Regions from separate parts of the Peribacillus sp. NPDC096622 genome, predicted to be linked through region 1. Evidence: predicted binding sites of a transcription regulator. Region 1 holds the regulator's gene; the other holds the start of a gene.

Region 1 (11,801 bases):
GGCTCTATATTAATCATCTGAACGAAAAAATTCCTTCCAGGGGACGACCGTCTGCTTCTCTCTCAATAAATAGATCAATAAGGTTAAGGATAATAAAATGATGACGATAAGCGTTGGACTGAAATCTGCAATATAGTGGCCAAAAACCGTGTATACGAATGCTACAGGGAGATTGGTCATGAAGGATAGGTAAAAATAATTTTTCAGCCCTTTATTGGATTCCAATAAGCAAAGCGACAGTAAGTAAAAGTGTATGAATGGTATTAGCCTCAGTACTGCAATTTGCCGGCTGTTTAGCTTTCGGTTTCCAAACAGCTTATTCTTAAGACGCAGCAGCCTATCCTTTGTTTTCGGAAATTTGCCTATCACGAAATAAAAGGCCATACTGGACAGCGTCAAACCGATTACCGAATAGATGGTTCCAAAAGCTGCCCCGAATAATACTCCGCCGGACATGCAAACCACAATGACAGGAATGAATAAAAATTGCCTTAATAAATGAAAAGTGATAAAAATCAACGGTGCAAACACGCTTCCAGATTGAACGTAGCTCATCACAAGTGTCAGTTTATCATTCATGCTCTCCCTCCAGCTACTCTTTGCTGCTTCTACAAGCATATACATTATACGGGCTACATATTACAATTGAATGAATAACTTAATCAATAAGCCTATCTGAAGAATCATCAATATAGGCAGGCCCCACTTAAAAGCGGCATGCTTCGTCTTATGGCGGAATTGCTTCATCCCCAAAAAGGACCCGGTCCCCCCGCCTATGACTGCCCAAAACCAAAGTGTCTTTTCGCTGATCCGGTACTCCCCATTACGCGCTTTCCTTTTGTCGATTCCCATCAAGGCAAACCCGATGATGTTTGTGATGATCACATAAGCAGCTATGAACCATACTCCTTGCATTCTCATTCCCTCCTTAAAATATGTAAAAAGCCACCCTCTTGAAAAGAGAGTGGCTGTATCAGTAAGACTTATTTGTCTAATTGTTGTTTAGCAGCAGTTGCTAATTGAGCAAAAGCTTGTTCGTCAGCAACAGCAAGATCAGCAAGCATTTTGCGGTTCACTTCGATACCAGCAAGCTTTAGACCATGCATTAAACGGCTGTATGAAAGACCGTTGATGCGTGCTGCAGCGTTGATACGAGTGATCCAAAGTTTGCGGAAATCACGTTTCTTTTGACGACGGTCACGGAAAGCATAGTTTCCTGACTTCATTACTTGTTGGTTAGCTACTTTGAAAAGAATATGTTTCGCGCCATAGTAACCTTTAGCTAATTTTATTACCTTTTTACGACGTTTGCGAGTAACAGTACCGCCTTTTACACGTGGCATGTTATTTCCCTCCTATTTAACTCGATAAATCGAACTTATTTAATGTTGTCTAGCATATGACGAATACGTTTGAAGTCACCTTTGCTTACAAGGCTAGCTTTGCGAAGCTTACGCTTTTGCTTAGTAGATTTGTTAGCAAATAAATGGCTTGTGTAAGCGTTAGAACGCTTAAGTTTGCCGGATCCAGTCTTTTTGAAACGTTTAGCAGATCCGCGGTGAGTTTTCATTTTAGGCATAAGGTATTCCTCCTCATTACAAATTACTTTACAATTACTTTTCGTTTTTCGGTGCTAATATAATGAACATGCTGCGCCCGTCCATTTTTGGGTGTTGCTCGATTGTAGCCACTTCTTTACATGCTTCAGAAAAACGAACGAGTACACGTTGACCAATTTCCTTATGCGTAATGGCACGTCCTTTGAATCGGATAGAAGCTTTTACTTTATCGCCTTTTTCAAGGAATTTAATACCGTTGCGAAGCTTCGTATTGAAATCATGTTCTTCAATCGTCGGGCTCAAACGAACCTCTTTCAGACTGATGACTTTTTGATTTTTACGTGCTTCCTTGTCTTTCTTTTGCTGCTCGAAGCGGTGTTTTCCGTAGTCCATGATCCGGGCTACCGGAGGCTTTGCATTTGCAGCAACTAAAACTAGATCAAGATTTACACGAGCGGCAATTTCCAATGCTTCGAATTTCGTTTTAATTCCAAGTTGTTCTCCGTTTTGGTCAATAAGACGAACTTCACGGGCTCGGATGCCCTCGTTTACCATCGCGTCTTTACTAATAGTTAGCCACCTCCAAAGATATTGGCGAATACGAATATTTGAATAAATTCGGTCACGCTCACAACTCGCTTACAGGATATAATCATAATAAAAAAGTGTGGATGCATGTTGCACCCACACTGATAGACTCATTCAGAAAGATCCAAATAATCAAATCATGACCTGTTAACTGCATTGTTTGCGTCAACCAGGTGAGAAGCGGGTGCTTCTTCTTTTCCTCAAACACGTATTCAATTCACTTTAGAAATATATCATAAACACTGATGACTTGTCAAATGCTAATTTATTCGTTTTTCACAACAAAATTAATATTATCAGACATTCAGTTATTTGACAATACGTTTTTTAAAGTAATTTGGACAAAAAATATTCATCATGATACTTTCCATCAAAAAACAATGATTCCCGCTTTATTCCTTCCTTTTCAAAACCCATCTTTCGATATAAGGAAAGCGCAGGGGCGTTGTTTGCAATCACGGACAATTCCAGGCGCCTAATTTCGTTTGTCCGTGCATGCTCCTCCATTTTAAGAAATAACTTCGTACCGATGCCTTGTCCTCTATCCTGTTCATTGATGCCGATGACGATTTTAGCGGAATGCCTCGTTCGGCCCATTCGATTGCCCAATAAAATTAGGTAACCATTCAACTCATCGCCACTAGCAGCAACAAGGAGAATGGAAGGGGGATTTTTTTCGATTTGCTCCAATTGCTTTTCCATTTGTTTCCCCGTAGCTTTTCTTTCCCCAGGGTTAAACAGCATATACCCGGAATCTTCAACATGATTGAACAGATAAGCCAAGTTACCCGCGTCTTTCCTTGAAGCTTTTCTAATCTCCATTTATCCCACTCCCCCTTTGGTTACAGTCCATACTGACAGAAGCGATCAAATTTTAAGAGTCTTCTTTCGCCTTTTTCTTTTTCTCAATGGCGTCCCAAGAAAATAGCGCTATCCAAAAAAACAGGACCGGGACGATGGCATATTGTCGATAACCATCCAATAACAATAAGATGATGATGACAAGGAATGTCGGTCCGAATAGATAAGTAAATTTCTTTTTCATGCTGCCCCTCCCTTTCATCGCTGTACATATTTTCACATGATGGTTTCATTTTATCATGCCATAATTAAAAAGAGGGACACAACTATATGTGCCCCTCTTTTTGCTGTTAACGGCTCACTTCCGCCTTAATCGCTGAAACGAAATCTTCAAAAGCGATCGTTTCGGATTTTTGTTCACCGTATTTACGTACATTCACGCTGCCTTCTTTGGCTTCATTATCTCCAACGACCAGCATGTACGGGATTTTTTGCATTTGTGCTTCACGGATTTTGTAACCGATTTTCTCGTCACGTGTATCCAGGTCGACACGAATGCCTTGCGCTTTAAGTTTTTCCTGTACTTCTTTCGCATAATCCAAGTGCACTTCAGGTGAGACCGGGATCACTTGTGCTTGAATAGGTGCAAGCCAAGTCGGGAATGCCCCCTTGTATTCTTCTATCAAGTAAGCGACAAAACGTTCCATTGTGGAAACGACGCCGCGGTGGATAACAACCGGACGGTGCTGCTTGCCGTCCTCACCTACGTAATTAAGATCGAAACGTTCAGGAAGCAAGAAATCAAGCTGAACAGTGGAAAGCGTTTCATCTTTCCCTAAGGCAGTACGCACCTGAACATCAAGCTTAGGACCGTAGAATGCCGCTTCACCTTCCGCTTCAAAGTAATCCAGACCAAGTTCATCCATGGCGCCTTTTAACATGCTTTGCGCTTTTTCCCACATGTCATCATCATCGAAGTATTTTTCTGTATCCTGAGGATCGCGATAAGACAGACGGAATGAATAATCCTTGATATCGAAATCTTTATATACTTCCAGAACAAGGTTCACAACACGCTTGAACTCTTCTTTGATTTGGTCGGGACGGACGAAAATATGCGCATCATTCAATGTCATCCCGCGCACACGCTGAAGGCCTGAAAGGGCACCTGACATTTCATAGCGGTGCATCAAGCCTAGCTCGGCAATCCGGATTGGCAGTTCGCGGTAGCTGTGGATGCTGTTTTTATAGACCATCATGTGATGCGGACAGTTCATCGGACGCAGGACAAGCTGTTCGTTTTCCATCTCCATGACCGGGAACATGCCGTCCTGGTAATGATCCCAATGTCCAGATGTTTTATAAAGGTCCACGCTTCCCATTACAGGTGTGTAGACATGGTCATAACCCAAACGTTCTTCCTTGTCCACAATGTATCTTTCGATTGTACGGCGAATTGTCGCGCCTTTTGGCAACCACATCGGCAGCCCTTGCCCTACTTTCTGTGAGCTCATGAACAAGTCCAATTCTTTGCCGATTTTACGATGGTCACGTTCCTTGGCTTCTTCAAGGAGACGCAGGTGTTCGGCTAAATCTTCTTTTTTATAGAAAGCCGTACCGTAAATGCGTTGAAGCATTTTATTTTTGCTATCGCCTCTCCAGTATGCTCCAGCGATGCTCAATAGCTTGAATTCTTTGATTTTCCCCGTTGATGGAACATGAATTCCGCGACAAAGGTCAAAGAATTCCCCTTGCTCATAAAGCGTTACCTGCTGATCGGCAGGAATCGCATCGATCAACTCCAATTTATACTCGTCGCCGATTTCTTTAAAACGGGAAATCGCTTCATCACGACTCACTTCGATGCGGGAAATTTCCAGGTTTTCGTTGACAATTTTCTTCATTTCTTTTTCAATCAATGGAAGGTCTTCGGGAGTCAATGATTCCTCCAGATCCATATCATAGTAAAAGCCGCCCTCGATGACTGGCCCTACGCCGAATTTAGCGTTTTTGTACAAACGTTTGATCGCTTGTGCCATCAAGTGCGCTGTACTGTGACGCAATACTTCAAGAGCATCCGCTGCGTCCTGTGTGACGATTTCGATTGTACCATCCTGTTCAATCGGACGTTTCAAATCATATAATTCACCATTGAATTTTCCGGCAATGGATTTTTTCCTTAAACCAGGACTGATGGATGCAGCGATGTCTTCAGTTGTTGTGCCTTTAGCAAACTCCTTAACCGCTCCGTCAGGAAAAGATATTTTCAGTAATTCTGACATTCAGTTTCACTCCTTCTTATTTGTTCGAACAAATTACAGGTTTTTGATTCCATTACAACACAAAAAAGCCCGCCCCTGTATAAAACAGGGACGAGCTTAGTAATAAATATCATTAACCCGCGGTTCCACCCTCGTTCCATCTTGCTTCTCACGGCAAAATGGCACTTGTAACTTGGTAACGGCAGCTTCCCGTCAGCTCATATTCGCAGAATGCCTGCTTTCCGAGCCGAAGTTTAAAGGTGGTAAGTGTTCCATGCGAATAGGAAGCTTACAGCCTGTTGGCTCCCCTCTCTGATAATCGGCGACTAGAATACCCTTGTCCTCATCATAACTTTTAGTTTTTTAATAGTATGTAGGAAATTATAATTTGTTATACGGTGAAAATCAAGGTTAATTTTCTTTTTTCCACGAAAGATCATTCAAATGCATAGTAAATGACGAAAGTGGCAAGATAGTCGCCCGTTCTTCGAAAATCCTTGAAATGGTCTGGATCAGCCCCTCTTCCTTGTCATCGGTATAGATGCACAAGTTTTCAGGAGCAATCGATAAAAGTGGGGCAAGTATCACCGTATCGAGAAAAAGTGAACTTTTGGCAAGAAGCCTCCTGTCGATCATACTATTGATTTTTGGACGGTCGAGTTTGCTGAATTTCTGATCATAGAAGTGAAAACCATCCTGGTTGACCAGGTGGAGCTTCCTTAATTTCGACTCCTGCCCATGAAGGCAATCACGGAGCGTAGCAATGAAATTTTGATAATCCTGTTCCAGCTTATATTCATCAATCGCCTTGACGACATACTTCTCCAAAGTGTGCTGAAACGATTTCAACCGGAAGGTCGTAAAAGAATCGAATGAAAAAGATACCTTTCCAGCCAATATGCTTTGAAGTCCTTCCTCTATCAATCGTTTCTCCGTACTGAATGCTTCATCTTGATTCCTGGCTCTTTCCGCCTCGATGATCGATGATGCAATTTCAATGATGGCTTCAATTTCTTCCCGTTCCCTATAAAAAAATTTACTGACTATTATTTGCTCCAGAACAGGTAGCGTCTTTTCTTCCAATAAAAAAGAATGAAATGCATCTCGAAGCAGAATTAGCCATTCATCACCTGAAGACTCAGTCATATCCACATGCATGCCTTGTTGCGGAAGAAATCGAATATATGCTTGAAATTCTGCCCCCAATGGATGGACAGAAACGAAATTCAGTAATTTCAATGCCTCTGAATCGTTTTGAAACGAAATTTGCACTACGACATCCCCCCTTCCCCCTTGCTTCTTTTTTCATGTATATGGGGATGGGGACGTGTTTAGAAGTAGGATGGGCCTTGTAAGAAGAAAAAAGTGACCTCCATTAAGAGACCACTTTTCTTCATCTTCTCCGATTCACGCCATCAAGCTTGACCGGCTCAGCTAAATATTGAATTCTTTCCAGTACCCTGGCCGCCTTCACTTCTTCCTTCTCACCACGCTGTGAAAAGGTCAGGTGGTTCTCCAAGCCATTCAAGTCAAAATTCGAAGTGAAAAACGTCGGCAGGTTTTCCAGCATCCTAAATTGCAAAATCGGACCAAAAACCTCATCGCGTCCCCAGCTCGTCATGGACTCCGCTCCAATATCATCCAGCATGAGGACAGGTGCCGTTTTCACCATCTCTATTTTTTCATTGACCGTATTATCACCTATCGATCCCTTAAGTTCCCTCAAGTAGTCAGGTACATAAACAATAAGGGAGGAAATTTGCCTTTCTGCAAGTTCATTGGCAATCGCACCTAATAAGTACGTTTTCCCAACACCGAATTTGCCATAAATATATAAACCTTTTTGCCTTTTACCTGGCTCATATTCCATAATGAACGACATCGCTTTACTTAAAACACCCAAGCGTTTGTTTTCATTATCCGTTTGGGTAAAGTCCTCAATGGTCGCCTTTAAAATATCCTTCGGTACATATAGGCTGCGGATCAATTTTTCCCGTTTTCGCTTTTCATCCTCTGCCAATTTCCGGGGGCATATTTCATAATGCAGGTTCAAAGCCTTCCCTTGAACCACCAATTTAGGATAATACCCTTGCATCATATTGATGCAGCCATTCAGGCTTGGACATTTATCACATTTATTGCTCTGTGAAGTGAACTCATAAAGCTTCCCCAAATTTTTATCGATCATTTCCTTCGTGACCGTCGAACTGTTGGCATTCAAAAATAACCGCACTTGTTCGTCTTCAAAAATCTCCTGTTTCAGCTTTTCATAACGCTGTTGGAATTGGTTTGTATTGGCCAATTTATTAAGGGATCTATTTATCTTTTCCATCGTTCATTTCACCTCCTGCTTTCCACTGCTTCCATATTTCCTGAAGCTCGCGTTTCTGGGCATTCAATTCAGGCTGATCTGCATTCTGCTCCTGCTGTGCTTCTTCTTTTTTCTCAAGCCACTCCGGAACCACTTCTTCCCGTATCGCCTTTTTCCGGCTGCCCTTCGCAGCATTCCTGCTTCCTTGAGCCCAGTCCTGATATTTCCTATGTTCATTTTTAGCCAGTTCCATCGCCTCGACGACCGTGGACACCTTCAGCCGTGCCCAATGTCCCGCCAGCTTTTCCACATAACCCTTCGTGAACTTCATATCCGTTTTTAGCATGACATATTCAATCAAGACATTGACGACACCCGGATTCAGCTTTTGATTGATCATCACGCCCTCAACCACTTTCAAATCACCGCTTGACGGCTCTGCACCGCCAGACAATTGCATCAGCCGCTCCCTTGGAGAAATCGTCTCCAAATGACGGATTAACTCTTGTTCCTTTGTTTTCGGTTCTTCTTTTTGTGTCCGTTCACGAATTGGCTGCACCCGATTGACAAGGGAAGGCATATCGGCCTGCCGTTCGATCTGGTACCAGTCCCTTGCCGCCTTTCTAAGCATTTCCTCATCAATCTCATCATCCAATGAAACGGCATCCATGACTAGTTTTTGCATTTCCAGCGGATCAATGCCATATAAGAAAGCAAGTTTGGCAATCGTACTTTTTATTTTCGGAGTAAACGCCTTTTTCGGCACGATAGAGGATTTCATCCCGGCAAATAAAAGGTCAAAATCAAATAAGTCATCAAACCCCGATGGCTCGACGCCTTCCGACCGATCGATGAATTGCTGTTCAGGCAGCGGTTTCCATTCGTTTTTCGCTTCATCCGTTACATATAAAGAGTCCAAATGATCTGATGAGAATACTTCCGCAAAAGATTTAGTCACTCCTTCATATTGATCTTTTAAGATATGGTCATCACAAAAGAATCTCTTTAACCGGTTGAATTGCGCTTTACCGATTTTTTTGTATAAGTAAATATTCAGCATTCCATCCGTGAAAAACTGCTGGGGTGAAAGCGGCGGGTTTAACTCATAGATGAATTCCTTCGTATCATTTTTCGATTTCCTATATACATTCAACAGACCGATTCCTTCAAGTAAAAGCCGTGCTTCGTAAATATCACCTAACTTAAGGCCGATCGTATTCATTAATTGATAATGCGAGGAGGTTTCCGACCATAGCCTGTTTTCCTCCAACTCACTCCATAATGTCATATATAGGCTAATGCAGATAGGTCCAATAAGAGGTTGATATAGTCGGGTAAGTATTTTCCGATCATAATCATGAAGCAGCCCCGCAGATGAGACCAAATATGAATCCGCTGGGAGCAATTCTTGCCAATGCATTGACATCTCCATTCAAACCTTTCAAAAGATGTAGTGAAAAAAGAGCCAAAGTGAATCTTCAGCTCTACTTTCTTTCTTTATTTATTAAATCTTTCAATTCATCGATAAAGACATTGATATCTTTAAATTGTCGATAGACGGATGCGAACCTTACGTAGGCAACCTCATCGACTTCCGCCAGCTTGTCCATTACCATTTCGCCGACACTGTCGCTTTTCACTTCCGATATGCCCTGGTTGCGTAGTTCTTTTTCTACATAACTGGTAATTTGCTCTAGTTCTTTCAAGGGAACCGGACGTTTTTCGCAAGCCCTGATTAAGCCACGCAAGATTTTATCACGACTGAACTCTTCACGTGTCCCGCCCTTTTTCACTACAATAAGCGGTGTTTCCTCCACCTTTTCAAATGTCGTGAATCGAAAACCACATGCCTCACATTCACGGCGTCGTCGAATCGATTTACTTTCATCGACTGGCCTGGAATCGAGCACTCTTGTTCCGTTATATTGACATGATGGGCATTTCATCATTATCAGCTCCGTATTTTATGTAGGACTCCCCTATCTAATGTTCCCCAAGGAATTACTTCTCTATCTTAATCTTATATTAAAAGGAACGGCCAGTACAAGTAAAAAGTGTAACTTCCGGCAGCAGGCACTTTTTGTCCTGCCGTTTAGGCACCGTTGTCAAGAGCATTGCGCTACAAGGCAATCCTCTCCAATAAAGTGAAGCAGACTGCCGATTCATTGCATTAAAAAAGAGATGCACCCATGGCATCTCTGTGTATACATTTTTTTATAGGGCACTTATATTGGCTTTTTTCATTTGTACAGGACCTAATCCACGTGGTAATTCTATGTTTTCACGTGTTTGCGCATTCAAAGCTTCTGCAATATAATCTGCCGCAATATTCGGATCCAAGTTACCGCATGTATAGACATCAATGCTCGCATAGCCGTGTTCTGGAAAACTGTGAATCGTTAAGTGTGATTCAGAAATGATGACAACCCCGCTGACTCCTTGTGGAGCAAATTTGTGAAAGGCAACTTCTCGTACCTCTGCACCTGATTTCAAAGCAGCATCAACAAAAATCTTTTCAATTAAATCGATATTGTTCAGTTTTTCAAAGTCACAACCCCAAAGTTCAGAAATGACATGTCTACCCATTGTTTCCATAGTGTAAGCTGTTTCCATATTAAGCTTCCCCCTTACCATGATTTAAAAATAAGTTCTGATAACTACCACGGGGGAAAGTTAGTCCAAAGAGGTCCTAACCCTTTAAGTAGCCATCATGCAAACTGCTTTTGAAGAAGTTCACGATTCATAGTATATATGGTTTGAATTTTTTTTGCAACTCCAAATTGAATTTTTGGAAAGATAAACTTTATATGTAATTGGGATATAGCGAAGGTTCCAATGTGGTGCAAATTCTGTCTTCGGTTTATTCAGCGCCATAAAGCAGCCAGGAACTGATTGATCACTGCATTAAAAATAGCCCGATAAAAAAATTTTAGTGGGCTTAAAATGCGGACCATCTCGTAATTGAGTTTGTCTACAATTTTTTAGGATTTTAAAATTTGGAGGTTGATTGGAACGAAGGGCACTCGCTCCAATCAACTTTGTTTTAACATTAAGATAGAAACTCCTTTTGCCTTCAGTCTATTTAAGTAAAAAACCCAAGGCGATTAAAGACAGTTCAACTGACCCTGAGAGTGGCTACTATGTGAACGGACAAAGCAAGTACGCCCGTTCGTTTCATGCGGTATCAGACCGCAATGGATTTGTGTTGGGGACGATAGTAACACCTTGAAATACACATGATGGCCATATCTTAGAGCCTCTGGTTGAACAAGCGATTGGGAAAGTTGCAGTTGCTGCAGATGCAAAAGAAAAGTATGGTATGAGTTAGGTCACTATTCTCTATAACTACTTCCAAATCCAAAATGGCCTGCTAAAAAATTTTAGCAGGCCCGGTTTTTTCATTTTATTTTACTGATAATTCGACTTCGGAAGTTTTTTTCAACTCGGAACCAACTAATTTTACAAGGTCCACTACACGGTTGGAGTAACCCCACTCATTATCATACCATGCAAGGACTTTCACTTTCCTGTCCCCGATCATCATCGTCGTCAACCCATCGATGATTGCAGAGTGTGGATTCGTTTTGAAATCACTGGAAACTAAAGGTTCCATCGTGAATTCCATGATTCCTTTGAGTTCATTTTCTGAAGCATCGATGAAGGCTTGGTTCACTTCATCAATCGTGACATCACGGTTTAAATCCACTACAAGATCGACTAAAGATACGTTAGGTGTCGGTACGCGTATCGCCATTCCATGAAGCTTGCCTTTTAATTGCGGCAACACTAGTGAGATGGCTTTTGCAGCTCCTGTAGTCGTAGGAATCATGCTTTCCGCAGCGGCACGGGCACGTCTCAAGTCTTTGTGCGGGTTATCGATGTTATTTTGATCATTAGTATAAGAATGTATCGTTGTCATTAAACCGTTGTTTATGCCGAATTTTTCATCAAGCACTTTTGCAACCGGTCCAAGGCAGTTCGTTGTACAAGATGCATTGGATATGACGAAATGCTTGTCAATTTCCAGCACTTCCTGATTTACTCCCATTACAATGGTAACGTCTTCATTTTTACCCGGGGCTGATAATATAACTCTTTTAGCTCCTGCGTCTAAATGAAGAGCCGCTTTAGAACGTTCATTGAATTTGCCAGTGGCTTCAATTACAATATCTATGTTCATCTCTTTCCAAGGCAATAGCTTTGGATCGCGGTTATTTATTAGTTTAACTCGGCGGCCATTCACTACTAGTGAATCATCTTCAGCTATAATGATACCGTCGA
Region 2 (11,801 bases), 360 kb from region 1:
ATTGGCGAATGATGACATTGCAGGAGTGATCGTGCAATATCCGAACTTTTTTGGCCGGATCGAGCCATTGAAAGAAATGGAAGAAATCATTCATGGCGTCAAGTCAATGTTTATCGTTTCCAGTAATCCGCTTGCATTGGGAGCTTTGACATCCCCTGGTGCACTCGGTGCGGATATCGTAACGGGGGATGCTCAGCCATTCGGCATTCCAGCGGCATTCGGTGGACCTCATTGTGGATATTTTGCCGTTACTAATAAACTTGTTCGGAAAGTTCCGGGCCGACTCGTGGGTCAAACAGTGGATGAAAATGGAAAACGGGGGTTTGTACTGACGCTTCAAGCTCGTGAACAGCACATTCGCCGTGACAAAGCCACATCCAACATATGTTCCAATCAAGCCTTGAATGCCTTGGCAGCTTCTGTTGCAATGACCGCACTTGGGAAAAAGGGTGTCAAAGAAATGGCCGTGCAAAATATCCAAAAAGCGCATTACGCGAAAAAAGCAATTATGGCAAAAGGGGTGGAAGTGATATTCGAAGGTCCTTCGTTTAATGAATTTGTCATTAAACTGCCTGCTCCGTTTTCAGAAATCAATAAAACCCTTTTTGAAAAAGGGATGATTGGCGGCTTCGATTTAGGGACGGTTTATCCTGAATTGAAAGACCATATGCTTGTTGCGGTAACTGAACTAAGAACAAAAGAAGAAATTGATGCACTTGCGCAGGAATTGGGGGATCAACATGAATAATCAAGATCAATCACTCATTTTTGAAATCAGTACTTCCGGTCGAATCGGTTACAGTCTGCCAGAAATGGATGTTGCAACTATTCCGCTCGAAGAAATTCTTCCTGCCGACTACATCCGTGAAGAAGAGGCAGAGCTTCCTGAGGTGTCCGAACTGGATATCATGCGTCACTATACAGCACTTTCCAAACGGAATCATGGGGTGGATTCGGGTTTTTATCCGCTGGGTTCGTGCACGATGAAATATAATCCGAAAATAAATGAAAATGTGGCACGCTTCAACGGTTTTGCCCATATCCATCCGTATCAAGATCCCGCTACTGTACAAGGAGCATTGGGACTATTATTTGATTTGCAGGAACACTTAACGGAAATCACCGGAATGGACCAAGTGACATTACAGCCTGCAGCAGGTGCTCACGGTGAATGGACAGGATTGATGATGATTCGCGCTTTTCACGAAGCGAATGGCGATACAGAACGGACGAAAGTGATTGTACCTGATTCGGCACATGGTACAAATCCTGCCTCTGCCACTGTTGCCGGACTTGAAACAATTACAGTGAAGTCCGATGAAAATGGATTAGTAGACCTTGAAGATTTAAAGCGTGTTGTCGGTCCGGATACGGCGGCCTTGATGCTGACGAACCCCAATACATTGGGATTGTTTGAAGAAAACATTTTGGAAATGGCACAACTTGTCCATGACGCAGGTGGAAAGCTTTATTATGATGGAGCGAATCTGAATGCAGTCCTATCAAAAGCACGGCCGGGTGACATGGGCTTTGATGTTGTTCACTTAAATCTCCATAAAACATTCACAGGCCCTCATGGCGGAGGCGGCCCGGGTTCTGGTCCTGTAGGTGTGAAGTCGGACTTGATCCCTTACTTGCCTAAACCTCTTGTAGTCAAACAAGGTGAGCAATTCGTTCTTGATTATGATCGTCCGCAATCCATTGGCAGGGTAAAACCTTATTATGGTAATTTCGGGATAAACGTGAGGGCATATACGTACATTCGTTCAATGGGTCCTGATGGCCTTAAAGCTGTCACCGAAAATGCGGTCATCAATGCCAATTATATGATGCGCAGGTTGGAACCTTATTTTGACTTACCATATAATCGTCATTGTAAGCACGAATTCGTATTAAGCGGACGCCGCCAAAAGAAATTGGGGGTAAGGACTCTCGATATAGCTAAAAGATTGCTGGATTTCGGGTATCATCCTCCAACCATTTACTTCCCGTTGAACGTGGAAGAAGGAATGATGATAGAACCGACTGAAACCGAGTCAAAAGAAACGTTGGATGCATTCATCGATGCGATGATCCAGATTGCCAAGGAAGCGGAAGAAACCCCGGAAATCGTTCAGGAAGCTCCGCATACAACCGTTATAAAGCGGCTTGATGAAACTCTTGCTGCAAGAAAACCTGTTTTACGTTATCAAGCCTAGACTAGAAGCTTAACCGAAAAAAATCCCTGCCTGCCGGCGGGGATTTTTCATGTTTATGTAAGATTTCATTAAAGTACAACATGGAACATTCTTTTACTTGAGCTATTGAATTAAAAAGAGCCCATGCGGAGATGGGGTCTTATTTCTTTGCTTTGATTTTCCCGGTCCACATCTTGAAACCGCCCTTTAGGTGAAAAAGTTCCCTGTAGCCTTTTTTGTATAGCATGGCTGCTGCTCTGCCGCTGATGATTTCACTTTGAGCGTACAAATATACAGGCTTGTCCGGCCTAATTTCGACCAAGCGGGTTTTCATTTGAGTCATGGGGATGTTTCTTGCGCCTAAGATATGACCATTATCGAAATCATTCGGTTCCCGCACATCGATTAGCTGCACTTTTCTGTAGTTAGCGATAAATTCGTCCTGTGTTAGTGTTTTGACGATTTTACGCTGGCGGTACCAATTAAAAAGTGAATACGCAATAACCACTCCTAAGATGATGAGCAGTGTATATAATATTTCCAAACATAAAACTCCCTTCTACCTTAACGAATACAGACAATCTTTATTATATAATTGCTTTACCCAATAATCAAAAAGAATTTTCATCAAAATTCTTCATGACTTGATAGCACTTTCTTTTTTAGAGTGTTAAAGTCTGTTAAACTACTACATGTGAGTTTTTTGTGAGGGATTGAAAAACAGTCTATCGAAACGAGGGGTAAAGATGACTAAAGAAAAATGGGGTTTTATAGATTCGGGGTATTGTTCACCGGCTTTTAACATGGCGCTGGACGAAGCGCTGTTAAACTGGCAAAGCAAAGGGGAAATTCCGCCAATCATACGCTTTTACGGCTGGGATCCAGCGACATTGTCGATCGGTTATTTTCAAAAGGCAGAAGCCGAAATTGATATGGAAGAGGTCAAAAGGCAGGGCCTTGGTTTTGTTCGCAGGCCAACAGGAGGACGAGCGGTACTCCACGAGCATGAATTGACTTATAGCGTAATCGTTCCAGAATCCTATCCGGGAATGCCAACTACCGTTACTGAAGCATATCGTGTCATTTCTGAAGGGATATTAATGGGGTTCAGGAATCTGGGATTGGATGCTTATTTTGCCGTGCCTCGAAGCGATCAGGAAAAAGCGGCTTTAAAATCGCCCAGGTCTTCCGTTTGTTTTGATGCTCCAAGCTGGTATGAACTGGTCGTTGAGGGCAGGAAGGTCGCTGGCAGCGCTCAAACCAGGCAAAAAGGCGTCATCCTTCAGCACGGGTCCATTTTGCTTGAACTTGATGATGATAAGCTCTTTAGCGTATTTAAATTCTCAAATGACAGGGTTAAAGAAAGAATGCAAAAAAACCTAAAAAACAAAGCTGTGGCCATAAATGACATTGCCGGGAGAAAGATTACCATCCCTGAAGCGAAAGAAGCTTTTGAAAAAGGTTTTGCCGAAGGACTTTCGATTGATTTAGAGCCATACGTCCTCACCGAAAAGCAATTGCTGGAAGTGAAGGCCATTGCAGAAAGCAAATATGAAAGCGATGAATGGAATTTCATGAGATAGAGGAAGCATAATTAGAGTGGATAATAAAAAAGTTTTTTCAGATTTGTTTGACCAAATAACACATCCCTTGCAGGGATAAGCCCTGAAAGGGATGGGGAAAAAGCAAGGTCCAAATTAATTGAAATCTGATGAAAAAATATCGTTAATCGACATTTTCCTCCCTTTTGCTAACTATATTAATTGATTTAACGTTTGACAAAATTAAAAGTTATTCAAAACAAACACAATATATAGTAGTTGAAATATTTAATGCGACACTATATATTGATTTTTGAGTTTCGCTATGATAAATTTAGGGTACTTGTTAAGCGAAACGGACATGTAAGGTTACATAAGGATTTTTGCGGCAGCAAGAACGGATCTTGAAACATATAAAGGAGAGGGAATTATGTCGGTTGTAATAAAAGAAGCTTTAAAGGTTGATCTAGAAAGGTTGAATAAGGATATTTCTTTATTTCCCCAGGTTCACCCTGTAACTGCTGATATGAAAATGGCGCATAAGGGAGTGTCCCGTCTAGTCATGCTTGACCGCTATTCTTTTAAGGATACTGAAAAAATCACACTCTCGGCAGGCGATTTCGTCGTTTTGACGATTAAGGAAGATCCGAAATTCCCGGCAAGGGGTCTCGGTTACATCGTTGAAATTGATTGGGAAACCAAAAAAGCCAAGGTATTGGTGGATGAAGAATTCCGTGGCGTATTGGATAATCCGGAGGAAATGGAGACGGGAATTGTAAACCGTCCGCTGGATATAATCGAAAAGCCGCTTGAAATATACTATGAACAAATTGCGAAACGTAATGCAACGGGATTGGCATCAGTGGAAACCACGGAAGAAAAAAGGACGGAATGGTTCAATAAATTCTATGAAGAATTAAAGAACCTTAATTTCGTCCCGGCAGGCCGAGTATTATACGGTGCGGGTTCCAATACGGATGTTACTTATTTCAATTGCTATGTAATGCCATTCGTACCGGATTCACGCGAAGGTATTTCAGAACATAGGAAACAAGTGATGGAAATCATGAGCCGCGGCGGCGGAGTGGGTACGAACGGATCGACACTTCGTCCAAGAAACACTCTGGCAAAAGGGGTAAATGGAAAATCCTCGGGTTCAGTGTCATGGCTTGACGATATTGCAAAACTGACGCATCTTGTTGAACAGGGCGGTAGCAGACGAGGCGCGCAAATGATCATGCTTGCTGATTGGCATCCTGATATTGCAGAGTTCATCATTTCCAAAATGCAAAATCCAAGGATCCTGCGTTACCTAGTGGAAAACACTAAAGATGAAGCCATCAAGAAATATGCGACGGATAAATTGAAATTCACGCCGCACACGGAACAGGAAACGGCTATGTATCAAGGGATCATCAATTATAAGGAGATTCCTGGCCAAGGTGGGTTCAGCGAAAAAATCATTAGGGATGCCGAGGAAAAGATCCGTACAGGTGGAACGTACAGTGTCCATAATTCAGATTTCCTGACCGGAGCCAATATCTCTATTTGCCTGACTAAGGAATTTATGGAAGCAGCGGAACAAGATGCGGAATATGAATTGCGTTTTCCTGATGTTGAAAGCTATACTGCCGAAGAAATGGCCATTTACAATGAAGAATGGCATAATGTCGGTGATGTTCGCGAATGGGAGAAAATGGGTCATAAAGTCCGTGTTTACCGTAAAATCCGCGCTAAAGAGCTTTGGAACTTAATAAACATTTGTGCAACATATTCTGCCGAACCAGGTATTTTCTTTATCGATAATGCTAATGAAATGACGAATGCCAAAGCATATGGTCAACAGGTCGTTGCCACGAACCCTTGTGGAGAACAGCCATTGGCCCCATATTCAGTATGTAACCTTGCGGCTGTCAATCTGGCTGAAATGGCTGATAAAGATAGCAAAACGGTTAATTTCGAGAAACTTAAGCAGACAGTTGAAGTCGGTGTGCGCATGCAGGACAATGTCATTGACGCAACTCCTTATTTCTTGGATGAAAACAAAAAACAGGCACTGGGAGAGCGACGGGTTGGACTTGGTGTAATGGGTCTGCATGACCTGTTGATCTACTGTGAAACGGAATATGGCTCTGAAGAAGGAAATATCCTTGTGGACAAGGTGTTTGAAACGATTGCGACTACAGCTTACAGGGCTTCCGTGGAGCTTGCTAAAGAAAAAGGCAGTTTCCCGTTCCTGATCGGGTCAACGGACAAAGAAACCAATGAGCTTAGAACACGTTTCACACAAACCGGATTTATGGAAAAAATGCCGGAAGATATCAGGGAAAGTGTTGCTGCACATGGGATCCGTAACTCTCATTTATTGACAGTGGCTCCTACGGGAAGCACAGGAACGATGGTTGGGGTATCAACAGGTCTTGAACCATATTTCTCCTTCACGTATTTCCGCAGCGGCCGTCTTGGTAAATTCATTGAAGTTAAGGCTGACATTGTACAGGAATACTTGGACCGCCATCCAGAAGCCGATACAGAAGAGCTTCCAAAATGGTTCATTTCCGCTATGGAATTAGCTCCGGAAGCACATGCTGATGTTCAATGCATCATCCAACGCTGGATTGACAGCTCAATCAGCAAGACGGTCAATGCTCCAAAAGGATATACTGTCGAACAAGTTGAAAAGGTATATGAACGTCTATACAAAGGCGGAGCAAAAGGCGGTACGGTATATGTGGATGGCAGTCGTGACAGTCAGGTCCTTACGCTCAAAGCGGAAGAAAACCAAATGGACGAGCAGCTTGAAATGGATGAATTGACAGATGTGGAAGAAAAGAAAAAAGTTGTATTGGTCGATACGATTAATGAGCTGCGTTCGACGAATGTTACGATTGGTTCGGAAGTGGGTAACACTTGCCCGGTATGCCGTAAAGGTGAAGTTCAGGAAATGGGCGGATGCAATACTTGCACGAATTGCGGAGCGCAATTGAAATGCGGGCTATAAGCTGATCGAAAGGAAGTCGTTAAGTATGCTGAAAAGCTATCTTAACGGCTTTTTTTAGAGTCATAAATGCAGGGTAGTGACAGTCTGTTCAATTAAATACCAATAGAGAAGACCGAATCATCGTAAATTCGGTCTTCTTTTCGTGTTCAATCAACCATTTTCATTTTGCTGCCCTATTTCCTTTTCGGCTAGATATTGGTTGCCATCTTTTAATACCGAAAATTTATCGACCGAGTCTCCAGGTATATTCCTTGGATTTGGAAATTTATTATCCGTTTGGACGGTGATCGTTTGTTTCCCCATTCCATTTGTCAAGAATTCTCGTTTATTAGTCATATCGCATCTCCTTCATTTTGAATTTCCAAGTAAAAACAATCATGAGGATAAAAGAATAAAGAAAACCTATCCTTATGAATTAGATTGTGTAGTTCGATTGAAAGTATGAACAAATCGAAAAAAGAATGGAGATCGAAATGAAACCATTTATGCCACAGTTAGTTTATATCGAGCCCAGGGCACTGGAATACCCGCTCGGTCGGGAATTGAAAAAGAATTTCGAAGGTTTGAACATTGAAATCCGTGAGACCACATCGCATAACCAAATTAGGGATCTTCCTGGAGAAAATGATCTGCAAAAATATCGTGTCGCCAAATCGACGCTCGTGGTAGGTATCAGAAAAACATTGAAATTCGATTCTTCAAAGCCATCTGCTGAATATGCCATCCCTCTTGCCACAGGGTGCATGGGGCATTGTCACTATTGTTATTTACAGACGACACTCGGATCAAAGCCATATATTCGGACATATGTGAATCTTGACGAGATTTTCGAGGCAGCCGAAAAATATATAAATGAGAGAAAGCCTGAAATTACTCGTTTTGAGGCAGCCTGTACATCGGACATCGTCGGAATTGATCATTTGACACATTCGTTAAAAAGGGCCATAGAGTATTTTGGGAAAAGTGAATATGGGGTTCTAAGGTTCGTCACTAAATTCCATCATGTCGACCATCTGTTGGATGCTGAACATAATGGAAAAACGAGATTTCGCTTCAGTATAAATTCACGTTATGTGATAAAGAATTTCGAACCCGGGACTTCAAGCTTCGAAGAACGGATGGAAGCGGCACGTAAAGTGGCAGGTGCCGGATATCCCCTGGGTTTTATCGTTGCTCCAATATACCGTCATGAAGAATGGAAGGAGGGCTACCATGAATTATTCGAACGGTTGAGTGAGGCTTTAAAAGGGGTGGATATCCCTGACTTGACTTTCGAATTAATCCAGCATCGGTTTACTGGTCCAGCAAAAAAAGTGATTCAAAAAAACTACCCGAAAACAAAATTGGAACTGGATGAAACGAAGCGTAAATATAAATGGGGCCGATATGGAATTGGTAAATATGTTTATCAAAAAGAAGAAGCCGCAGAACTGGAAACGACCATTCGTGGGTATATTGCGGAATTCTTCCCGAAAGCGGAAATTCAGTATTTTACCTGAATCAAGGCAAATTCTTCTTAAAACTGTCATAAATCGCTCTAATCCTGCTTAGAAATGTAAAGACCGGATTAGGGGAGGGCAGCTATGATTATTGACGGCGTTTTTTCCGGAGGCGGGATTAAAGGCTATGGTTTAGTGGGAGCCCTGCAGGAATTAGAAGAAAAGGGATTTGTATTCCATCGAACAGCAGGTACGAGTGCAGGATCCATCATTGCAGCTTTCGTAGCAGCTGGGTACACGGGAAAAGAAATGGAAAAGCTTTTTCTTGATATAGATTTAAGCGGCCTGCTGGATAAAAGGCGTGGTCTTTTGCCTATCCCATTTGCCAAATGGCTCCTTTTATACTGGAAACTGGGCCTTTATAAAGGCAACGCTTTGGAAGCCTGGGTCGCCGGTAAACTTGCCGAAAGGAATGTAATCACCTTTAAGGATGTTCGACCGAAATCACTCCGTATCATAACCTCTGACATTTCAAATGGGAAATTGGTCGTACTGCCTGATGATTTACCGAATTATGGAATAGATCCGGGCGCTTTTCCAGTGGCTAAGGCAGTAAGAATGAGTTGTAGCATTCCTTATTTCTTTGAGCCAGTCAAACTTAATGTCGGAAAAAGCAAGTTCCTTTTTGTTGATGGAGGTGTGTTAAGCAATTTTCCAATGTGGTTATTCAATTCAGATCATGTAAGAAAGGAAAGACCGGTCATTGGCTTGCGGTTAAGCGTCGATGAGATATGGAAACCGCATGAGGTGGATAATGCGGTTGAATTGTTCTCCGCACTATTCAAAACGATGAAAGATGCCCACGATGCACGGTATATTTCCAAGAAACACGTCCATAACATTGTATTTATCCCGATGAAGGGAATTTCTGCAATGGATTTCAACCTGAATGATGAAAAAAAGGGTGAATTGATCAATAGGGGCAGGCAGTGCACGAAAGAATTCCTTAAAAAATGGACTTATTAAAAATCGGGCTCTTAAAAATAAGTCCGATTCAGACCGTAGACAAACTCGATAAAATTGAGTTTGTCTACGGTCTTGTTTGTTTTAAAATAGAAGTTGAATCGTCTGCAATTAACTCACTACAGATAAGTGTAGACGATTCAAGGGGGGAAGGTGCAGATAGAATTAGCTGATATAAACCATGCACCATAAGTCGTATCCTTCTTCAAAAACAATTTAGATCATAATAACAGCGGGTTTATTCTTAAGAGTTTTTTTGCCCCTCAGAATTAGAGCAGCTATAAGAAGAAAACAAATGATTGTGGCGATAGTCGATGGTCAAGTAGTAGGAGCTTTTCGATTTTACAGAAAAAAACATCCAATAGCATTTCGCTATATCAATTTGCTTTAAATGAGGTTTATCGGGGGCAAGGGTTGTTAAAAAAGATGTTAAAAACTATAAATGACTTACCAATCCTAGCGTTATGTCCGATCGAATCAAAATTAATGAATACTTTTACACGTCAGGTTGGCATCTACAAGAACAAAATGCAGAGGCTTTTAACGACTAAAAAACTTTGGGAAAGTATCATTATGAGGGATTAAACCATTAGGCATATGCTATCTCTTCTTCAACTATTACTTTACATGAAGAAGCCAACTAAAAAGTCGGTGTTCCTTAACGTACAGGAAACAACCGCCTTTTTTTAGGTTTAAATTCGTTTAGCGTATGTTTTCCGAGTTTTGTTGGCTGGACCACAATTAATCTAAGAGGCGGTTTAATAAACGTGACTTTTTGAGAATCCAGAACAAAAGCAACTGTCTAGCAGAAAAACTTTTATCAGACAAGTCAACACCTTGTATGGAATGATTGTTCTCATATCTACTCCCCATTTACTTGCTGACCAAAGCTCTGCTTCCATGTCGTTTTTCTTAGTAGGTTCAAATTAGCTCCACGGAACTCAGTGTTTGTAAGGATAGCTTACTCATTCTCTTACAAAATAGAACATAGAGGGGTACTGATTTGGTCTAAATTGTGTCTAAGAGTTCAAATTATATAAGAAAATTTTAACAAATATGGAATTTTATATTGTTTTTATTACATAATATGTTATTTTCAGAAGAGCAATATAGTACCAGAGGAGAGCTTGTTATGAAAAAAAATAAAACTCAATCAAGTGTTAATTGGGATTAGTACAATGGCACTATCATTAGGAGGGTTACAAGAAGAAATAGCAACAGATAAAACGCCTTATAATGTATTACAAATGAAACCTGATGGCATAGAAATTCCAAAAGATGAAATTGTACATTCTTCAAAGGCTGATGAAACCTTATCATTTGAAAAATGATTAAAATAGCAGATTTTTCACAACGCCCAGCTCCAATTATTAAACGCGCTGAAACGAAGCAATTGGAGCAACAGAACTCGATAGCAGAGCTTAAGAATGAGTGATAGTGAGCTAATTGATAAGCTTGGTAATATTCACTGGAATCAAATTACAGACATATCCCAATTCAGTTAGGAAACAAAAGTTTTATCAAAATAAAGAGCGCATGCAACTTATCATCAATGAATTAGGGAAAAAAGGAAGTACTTTTACGAAAGATGATTCAAAGGGAATCGAAACATTTGTTGAGGTATAACGTTCTGCTTTTTATATAGGATTTTATAATAACGAACTATGCTATTTAAATGAGAGAAGCTTCCACGATAAGTGTTTATCGGCATTAAAGGAAATGGCTAAGAACCCAAACTTTAAACAAGGTAACAGGTCAGCAAGATAAAGTGGTAGCTTCTTAAGGGAAATGCTTCTATTGATGCTGAAATAGTACAGTATGCGACGAAGATTTTTAAAACGGTATAATGAAAATCTCTCTACATATGAAAGCGATCGTTTAAAAGGACAAGCTATATATGATTTAATGCAAGGGATTGATTATGACATACAGTCCTATTTGCAAGAAACAGGTAAAGAAGCTAATACGACGATGTGGTATGGAAAGATTGATGCCTTCATAAACGAGGTTAGTAAAATTGCCCTCATACATAATGTGACAGATGAAAATGGTTGGTTAATTAATAATGGCATTTATTATGCAGGACGTTTAGGCGGACTCCATAGTAATCCAGCCAGTCAGCTATATCACACGAGCTTTGAAGCTAACTGGCTAGAGAGTTGGAATGACCTATCGTTGTTCTTTTTTAGTAAACTTAAGGAGCTCGTTTTTATGAAAACTACCGACTCAAAAGGGCTATGGGGAAATACAATTTATTTACAAGTTTTTTCTGCGTATTCACTGCTTATGCTCGGAGTATTTATTGACATGTTAGCCATTATGACCATTGTTGCTTTTGAATGGGAAGCAGACCCCACCATGATTGGATTGATTCCCGTTGCGTATGCACTACCTGGAATTTTATTTAGTTCATGGGCAGGTGTGATTGCTGATCGCTTTAGAAAAATTCCAATTATGATGTTTTGTAATCTTATGGTTGGTCTATTAACAATTGTTCTTTTATTTGTCCAAAATATTCATTGGCTTTTGTTAGTATTAATGATTCGTTCCATTTTCACCGTTTTCTATTATCCTGCACAGCAAACATTAACACGAAAGATTGTTTCCCCTGATCTGCTTA

What was found. The regulator NrdR, encoded in region 1, represses ribonucleotide reductase genes. The targets are predictions, from matches to a motif close to AACACNATATATNGTGTT.
Region 2: ACIQYG_RS00425 (vitamin B12-dependent ribonucleotide reductase) is a predicted target of NrdR. The motif match lies at 3,981-3,998, and genes of this name have one in related genera.

Annotation. Positions count from the first base shown of each region.
Region 1 covers NZ_JBIWES010000001.1:462,795-474,595, forward strand. Annotated here, with positions in the region: gene ACIQYG_RS02180 (TVP38/TMEM64 family protein) at 10-579, opposite strand; gene ACIQYG_RS02185 (DUF1294 domain-containing protein) at 640-915, opposite strand; gene rplT (50S ribosomal protein L20) at 984-1,343, opposite strand; gene rpmI (50S ribosomal protein L35) at 1,379-1,579, opposite strand; gene infC (translation initiation factor IF-3) at 1,614-2,114, opposite strand; ribosomal protein L20 leader region at 2,213-2,349, opposite strand; gene ACIQYG_RS02205 (GNAT family N-acetyltransferase) at 2,475-2,969, opposite strand; gene ACIQYG_RS02210 (hypothetical protein) at 3,022-3,192, opposite strand; gene thrS (threonine--tRNA ligase) at 3,299-5,230, opposite strand; gene ytxC (sporulation protein YtxC) at 5,621-6,481, opposite strand; gene dnaI (primosomal protein DnaI) at 6,603-7,541, opposite strand; gene ACIQYG_RS02230 (replication initiation and membrane attachment family protein) at 7,525-8,940, opposite strand; gene nrdR (transcriptional regulator NrdR) at 9,005-9,466, opposite strand; gene speD (adenosylmethionine decarboxylase) at 9,735-10,115, opposite strand; gene ACIQYG_RS02245 (glyceraldehyde-3-phosphate dehydrogenase) at 10,924-11,801, opposite strand, start outside.
Region 2 covers NZ_JBIWES010000001.1:99,458-111,258, reverse strand. Annotated here, with positions in the region: gene gcvPA (aminomethyl-transferring glycine dehydrogenase subunit GcvPA) at 1-748, shown strand, start outside; gene gcvPB (aminomethyl-transferring glycine dehydrogenase subunit GcvPB) at 741-2,198, shown strand; gene ACIQYG_RS00435 (rhodanese-like domain-containing protein) at 2,338-2,721, opposite strand; gene ACIQYG_RS00430 (lipoate--protein ligase family protein) at 2,924-3,760, shown strand; gene ACIQYG_RS00425 (vitamin B12-dependent ribonucleotide reductase) at 4,149-6,719, shown strand; gene ACIQYG_RS00420 (hypothetical protein) at 6,870-7,055, opposite strand; gene splB (spore photoproduct lyase) at 7,193-8,218, shown strand; gene ACIQYG_RS00410 (patatin-like phospholipase family protein) at 8,303-9,184, shown strand; partial or broken gene ACIQYG_RS00405 (M9 family metallopeptidase N-terminal domain-containing protein) at 10,360-11,293, shown strand; gene ACIQYG_RS00400 (MFS transporter) at 11,393-11,801, shown strand, end outside.